3 regions of the Streptomyces sp. NBC_01471 genome follow, and region 3 is predicted to be linked to each of the others. Evidence: riboswitches for the same ligand, from Rfam matches in the RefSeq annotation. Region 3 holds a riboswitch; each other region holds the start of a gene.
The links. Region 3 has a riboswitch for cobalamin ahead of OG285_RS03660 (CbtB-domain containing protein). Riboswitches for the same ligand answer to the same signal wherever they lie in the genome.

Region 1 (2,259 bases), 270 kb from region 3:
GCGCTTTCCCGATGCCCGGTGCACCGGAGTCGACCTGGACCCCGCGCTGCTCACCATTGCCGCCCACTCATTCGCCGACGACCGGCGGGTGGAGTTCGTGACGGCGGACCTCACCGATCCGGGCTGGACCCGGGCGCTGCCGCGCCGCTCCTACGACGCGGTCCTCACGGCTACCGCGCTGCACTGGCTGGACACCGAGCCGCTGCGCGCCCTCTACCGCCAACTGACGGGAGTGCTCAGGGAAGGAGGTGTCTTCCTCAACGCCGACCACATGGTGGACGAGTCCGCGCCGATCCTCAACGCCGCGGCCCGTGCCCACGCCGAGGCGCGCAAGGAACGTGAACAGGCCGCCGGGGCGCAGGACTGGGCCGCCTGGTGGAGCGCGGTCGCCGAGGACCCGGCGCTCTCGGAACCCGTACGACGGCGGTTCGTCCTGCTGGGCGACCCCCGGGTGCCGCTCGACGCCCCTCGCCCGGCGCGGCCCACCACCACCGACTGGCATACGCGGACCCTGCGGGAGGCCGGTTTCCGGGAGGCACGCCCGATCTGGTGTTCACCCAGTGACGCGGTGGTCGCCGCACTGCGGTGACCTGACCTTCCTGTGCGTCGAGCGAGCCGAAGCCGCATGACCGGCCCGCTCTGGCCGGTCATGCGGCTCTGGCGCATCGTGGTTGCGCGAGGTGGTCAGCTCCGGGACTTGGCCTGCGGTGCAGCCTCCGCGTCGACCAAGGGAAGTCGCCGCAACCCACCGGCCCCCTGGCGCGCGCCGTGAACAAGACGTTCCTCCGCACCTTGCGCGTCAGCGCTGCCGGGACCAGCTGATCGCACTCCCCGGAGCCGGGAGCAGAGCCGGGTCCGGCTCCGCTCGTCCCGTGCGCCACAATGGGTGCACGAGGCGACGGGGATCAGGAAGCCGGTGCGAGTCCGGCGCGGTCCCGCCACTGTGACCGGGAAGCGGTCCTCCTGCATGTCACTGTCCGCGGCTGCGGATGGGAAGGCGGAGGCGAGCGATGATCCGGGAGCCAGGAGACTGACCCGTCGCCGGTCCGACAGCAGGGGCGAGGACACCCCGGAGAGGATCGACTGTGATGACGCATGCCCGGACGGAGCCGGTACACCGGCCGGAACTCGGCAACCGGCCAGGCCCCGGCAGGCGGAGCGTGCTGGCCGCCGGGGGCGCCCTGGCACTTGCCGCGTCCTCCGGCCTGCTCACCGGCTGCGGCGCGGACGGGAAGGACGGGGGAGGCGGCGACCGGTTCCGCGCCGCGTTCACGGCCGGCGGCTCGCAGGAGACCCTCGACCCCCACATCGCCCCGAACTTCGTCGACCAGGCCCGCGCCAAGGCCCTGTACGACACGCTCGGCACGTACGCGGACGACATGTCCGTCCGCAAGCGTCTCGCGGAGTCCTGGGAGAGCGACGCCTCCGGAACCCGCTGGCGAATACGTCTGCGCAAGGCGGACTTCCACGACGGGAAACCGGTGACCGCGAAGGACGTTCTCTACAGTTACCGCCGTGCCGCGGACCCCGCCACCGGCTCCCCCTCGCAGGTACTGCTGTCAGCGATCGACTTCGACGCCACCAGGGCCGAGGGCGCGCGATCCGTCCTCTTCGTGTTGAAGGCGCCGAACTTCGAGTTCCCCACTGTCTTCGCCGGCCCCGGTACCGAGATCATCCCCGACGGTACGAGGGACTTCCGCAAGCCCGTCGGCTCCGGGCCCTTCACCTTTGTGTCCTTCACGCCCGGTGGCACCGCCCGCTACCGGCGCTGGGCCGACCACTGGGACGGCGCCCCGCACATCGCCGAGCTGGAGATCGTCCCCGCGAACGAGGAGTCGGCGCGGCTCAACGCGCTGCTGTCCGGACAGGTCCACTACGCCTCCGACATGGCCGGCGCCTCCGTGGACCGGCTGAAGAAGGAGGGCTCGACGCGACTGCTCACCGCGGAACGGGCCACCGCCCAGCAGCTGCTGCTGCGCACCGGCCGGAAGCCGTTCGACGACCCGCGGCTGGTGCGGGCCGTGCAGCTCGGGCTCGACCGCGAGGCGCTGGTCCGGGTCGCGCTGGCCGGGCACGGTGAGGCGGGGAACGACCTCTTCGGCATGGGCCTGCGCGGCTACCCGCAAGGTCTCAGGCCCCGCGAACGGGACGTCGGCGAGGCGCGGAGCCTGGTGAAGGCGGCCGGCGCGGAGGGGCTGCACATCACCGTGGAGACCAGCTCCGTCGACGCCACGTGGGAGACAGCCGCGGACCTGATGG
Region 2 (2,259 bases), 7.0 Mb from region 3:
GGCGAGCTGCTCATCGGTGAGCCACTCCTGGTCGTGGCCGCCGGCCTCGATCAGCGCGCGGATCAGTTCGTCGCCGTCACCGGAGGCGAGACCGGGGACGTCCCGCGGACCGAAGTCGTACCCCTGGTCGCGGAGCCGGCGCAGCAGGGCGACGGCGCTCGCGGGGGTGTCCAGGCCGACGGCGTTGCCGATCCTGGAGTGCTTGGTGGGGTACGCGGAGAGCACCAGGGCCAGGCGTTTGTCGGCGGGGGCTATGTGCCGCAGCCGCGCGTGGCGCACGGCGATCCCGGCGACGCGGGCGGCCCGTTCGGGGTCGACGACATAGGCGGGGAGCCCGTCCTGGTCGATCTCCTTGAAGGAGAAGGGCACCGTGATCAGCCGGCCGTCGAACTCGGGTACGGCGATCTGGCTGGCCGCGTCCAGCGGCGACACGCCCTCGTCGTTCTCCTCCCAGACGGCCCGTGAACCCGTGAGGCAGAGCGCCTGGAGGATGGGGACGTCCAGGGCGGTGAGGGCGCCCGCGTCCCAGGACTCGTCGTCGCCCCCGGCGGAGGCCTGGGCGGGCTTCGTTCCGCCGGCGGCCAGGACGGTGGTCACGATGACGTCCGCCGCGCGCAGCGTTTCGATCAGCTCCGGCTCGGGGGCGCGCAGCGAGGCGACGTAGAGCGGCAGGGCCCGGCCCCCGGTGTCCTCGACGGCCTCGCAGAGGGCGGCCACGAAGGCGGTGTTGCCGCTCATGTGGTGGGCCCGGTAGTAGAGCACCGCGACAGTCGGCCCGTCCGTGGTGCGGGCGGTGCGGTCCAGCGGGCCCCAGCTGGGCGCGGGCGCCGGGGGCTCGAAGCCGTGGCCGGTGAGGAGCACGGTGTCGGAGAGGAAACGGGCGAGCTGGTCGAGGTTGGCGGGCCCGCCGTGTGCCAAATAGGCATGGGCCTCGGCGGCGATTCCGACCGGGACGGTCGACGCCTCCATCAACTGGGCGTCGGGGGCCTGCTCGCCGGTGAGGACGACGACCGGGCGCCCGTCCGCCAGGAGCAGGTCGAGGCCCTCCTGCCAGGCGCGGATGCCGCCGAGGAGGCGTACCACGACCAGGTCGGCGCCTTCGAGGAGCGCGGGCAGGTCGGTGAGCTGGAGGCGGGCCGGGTTGGCGAAGCGGTAAGCCACCGGGCCGTCAGCGGCACGGGCGCTGAGCAGGTCGGTGTCGGACGTCGACAGGAGCAGGAGCATGCGGCGTCAGGCCTTCCTCGGGGTGTCCACGCCCCGGGCGGTGGTCAGGACGGCGGGAGTTCCTGGCTCACCCGGCTCGGAAGCCGGGCTCACAGTGGCGGGACCGCGCCGGAATCTCACCGGGCTTCCTCCCCTGTCGCCGTCTAGGCGATTGCGGGCCGAACGGCCCGTCGCCAAGCATAGTAACGACCTTGACGGGCGACCGGCAGTGGGCCACCGGGTCCGCCCGCGGCGCACCCGGTCCTTACGAGCCGTCGCATCGGTGCAGGACATGGGCCTTGCGGACTGGTCGGTATGCTCGCCGCCATGCCCCTCTCCTCCGCACCTCCGCCTCCACGGGAGCCGGCCGCCCGCCGTGACCGCGGTGACGCGTGTCCGGGCAGCCTGCGCCTGCACACGGCGGCCGACGGCGCGCTGGCGCGGGTCAGGATCCCGGCGGGCGTACTGACGGTTTCGCAGGCCGGGACGCTGCTGGACGTGGCGCGGCGGCTGGGCGACGGGGCGCTGCATCTGACGTCGCGCGGCAATGTGCAGCTGCGCGGGCTGGCCCCGGACCGGGGCCAGGAGCTCGCCGAGGTGTTCGCGGGCGCCGGGCTGCTGCCCTCGGTACGCCATGAGCGGGCCCGCAATGTCGTGGCCTCCCCGCTGTCCGGCCTCGACGGGCGGGGAGCGGCCGATGTCCAGCGCTGGGCGCGGGAGTTGGACGCACTACTCTGTGGCTGCGAGGCGGCCGCGGAGCTGTCGGGCAGGTTCCTGTTCGCGCTCGACGACGGCCGCGGTGACGTGGCCGGGCTCGGCGCGGATGTGACGTTGATCGCTTCTTCGGGCGCCGGTGCGCTGCTGTGCGCCGGCGATGCGCGGGAGACGCTGGCGGTGCCGGCCGAACACGCGGCCCGCTGTGCGCTGCTGGCGGCCGAGACCTTCCTGAGCACAGCCCGTGCCGCCGGAACCGGCGCCTGGCGCGTGGCGGAACTGCCCGGCGGACCGGCGGCGTTCGTCCGCGCGGTCGCGGAGCGGCTGGCAGCCGCCGGCATC
Region 3 (2,259 bases):
CAGCTGGTCTCACCGTGCCGTACGAGAATCAGCTCTCCCATGACCGCCCTGCCCTTTCGCGTCTGTCACCTCGAAGCCGGTGTGATGCCGGTGCCGGGGGTGACGTCGGTGTTGATGTTGTACAAGGGCTTCAGCCTGTCACGACCAGCGAAGATTCCCGCAGAGCGGGCCCGCGGGCTGTGATGCTCGGCGCACTGCCCGCGGTACGCCCGGGTCCAGCTCCTCCGGTGCAGTCCGGCCCGGTCCGGTCCGGTGCTGTGCCGGTCCGGTGCTGTGCCAGTCCGGTGCTGTCCGGTCCGACGCTGTCCAGCCCGGTCGGCCAGTCCGGTGCTGTCCAGTCCGGTCGCGTGCCTCCCAGCGGAGCGCACCGGCTGCGGGCGCGCATCCCGGGTCACGGTTCCAGCGGCCGTCCGATGCGCAGGTTCCACCGTCCGGCCCTGCCGCTCAGCTCGGTCAGCGTCACGGTGCCGCGTCCAGCCGCCAGAGCACCTCGCCGGGGAGGGCCGGCACCTGCGGTACGGCGGCCCGCACCACGGCGGGACCGGCCACTGCCAGCCCCCGGCCGCCCCCGCCGGCCGGCCCTTCCAGCCAGGTGCCCGTCCGCTCGCGGAGCGCGTGCAGGGACTCACCACCGTGCGGCGCCGCGGCGGGATCCGCGGCCCCTCGCCGTCGAAGCGCGCTTCGCGCAGTGCGGCGCTGTGGGCAGGTGAGATCAACATCACGCGTACCGTCATCGCTGTCCCCGTCGCGGTGTCCGTCCGCTCGGCAGGGCAAGCGGATCACGTGAGTTGGGGGCGGCGGGCACGGGGTGTGACGGGCCGTCCGGCCGACCGGCACCGTAGCGGAGCCGGCCCGGCAAGCGGTACGGTCCACATGAACATGACGAGGGTGTGATGGAAGTCCGGTGGGAATCCGGCACGGTCGCGCCACTGTGAACCCGTTCTGCGGGAAGTCAGACCCAGCACCTTCGTCTCAGGCACCACGATCGGGACGCGTGTTCCCCAGGAGGTTCTGCCATGGCAAACTCCCTTGCCCCCACCCCGAGCGCCCCCGCCACTCCGGCGATCGCTCCTCTCTCCCTCAAGGCCATCGCCCCCTGGGCGGTCTTCTTCGGGATCCTCATGCTCATCCTGCTGTACTTCGTCGGCGCCGAACAGGGCGCCACCTCGCTCGTCTCCGGGACGGATGTGCACGAGTGGGTCCATGACGGGCGTCACCTTCTCGGCTTCCCCTGCCACTGACCGCTGACGTCCAGGGGACCTCTCTCATGAACTCCATATCCATACGCGCCCTGCTCGTCCGCGGCATGCTGGCCGGCCTCGCCGCCGGTGTGCTGGCGCTGGTCGTCGCCTATCTGCTCGGTGAGCCGCGGGTGGACTCGGCCATCGCCTTCGAGGACGCGCACAGCCACGAGCACGAGATGGAGGTGGTCAGCCGCTCCCTCCAGTCGACAGCCGGCCTGGCCACCGGTGTGCTCGTCTTCGGCGTCGCGGTCGGCGGCATCGCCGCCCTCGCGTTCTGCTTCGCACTCGGCCGTACCGGCAGGTTCGGCCCCCGGGCGACAGCCGTGCTGGTGTCGGCCGGCGCCCTGATCGCCGTGTACGTCGTGCCGTTCCTCAAGTACCCGGCCAACCCGCCGTCCGTCGGCGACCCCGGCACCATCGGCAAACGCACCACGCTGTACTTCCTGATGATGGTCCTCAGCGTGCTGCTCGCCGTCGCCGCCGTGATCCTCGGCAAGCGGCTCGCGCCCCGGCTGGGCAACTGGAACGCCACTGTGTCGGCGGGCGCCGCTTTCCTCGTGGTGGTCGGACTCGCCTATGAGTTCCTGCCCGCCATCAACGAGGTGCCCAAGGACTTCCCGGCCACTCTGCTCTGGCAGTTCCGGCTCTCGGCACTCGCCATCCAGCTCACCCTGTGGACCGGGTTCGGCATGATCTTCGGCCACCTCGCCGAGCGTCATCTCCTGCCGCGGACAGCTCCGGCACACGACGCGGACGGCACGACGGCGCGGACGACGGCCCCCGTCAGCTGACCAACTGCGCGTGCGCCACCGGCTGTGGGCGCACCCACAGCTGTGCGTGCGTCAACTGCCGTGGCGGGCACCACCGGCAGCGCGTGCACCACGAGCTGCCGACCGGCACCGGCCTCCCCCACTGGCACGCTGATGCACTGACGGCTTCGCCTCCGTATCCCGGAGACCACGGATCCCGCCCGGACCACATCCGGGCGGGATCCGTCCGTGTGCGAACACAAGGT

Region 1: it holds a riboswitch for cobalamin, as region 3 does, so the genes downstream of both, OG285_RS02445 (ABC transporter substrate-binding protein) here and OG285_RS03660 (CbtB-domain containing protein) in region 3, are expected to answer to the same signal.
Region 2: it holds a riboswitch for cobalamin, as region 3 does, so the genes downstream of both, cobN (cobaltochelatase subunit CobN) here and OG285_RS03660 (CbtB-domain containing protein) in region 3, are expected to answer to the same signal.

Annotation. Positions count from the first base shown of each region.
Region 1 covers NZ_CP109450.1:572,075-574,333, reverse strand. The annotation lists gene OG285_RS02450 (trans-aconitate 2-methyltransferase) at 1-589, shown strand, start outside; cobalamin riboswitch at 868-1,054, shown strand; gene OG285_RS02445 (ABC transporter substrate-binding protein) at 1,089-2,259, shown strand, end outside.
Region 2 covers NZ_CP109450.1:7,797,704-7,799,962, reverse strand. The annotation lists gene cobN (cobaltochelatase subunit CobN) at 1-1,224, opposite strand, end outside; cobalamin riboswitch at 1,261-1,411, opposite strand; gene cobG (precorrin-3B synthase) at 1,519-2,259, shown strand, end outside.
Region 3 covers NZ_CP109450.1:841,127-843,385, forward strand. The annotation lists gene OG285_RS03645 (histidine phosphatase family protein) at 1-41, opposite strand, end outside; gene OG285_RS03650 (hypothetical protein) at 40-183, shown strand; partial or broken gene OG285_RS03655 (histidine phosphatase family protein) at 392-654, opposite strand; adenosylcobalamin (AdoCbl) riboswitch at 869-1,013, shown strand; gene OG285_RS03660 (CbtB-domain containing protein) at 1,017-1,241, shown strand; gene OG285_RS03665 (CbtA family protein) at 1,268-2,035, shown strand.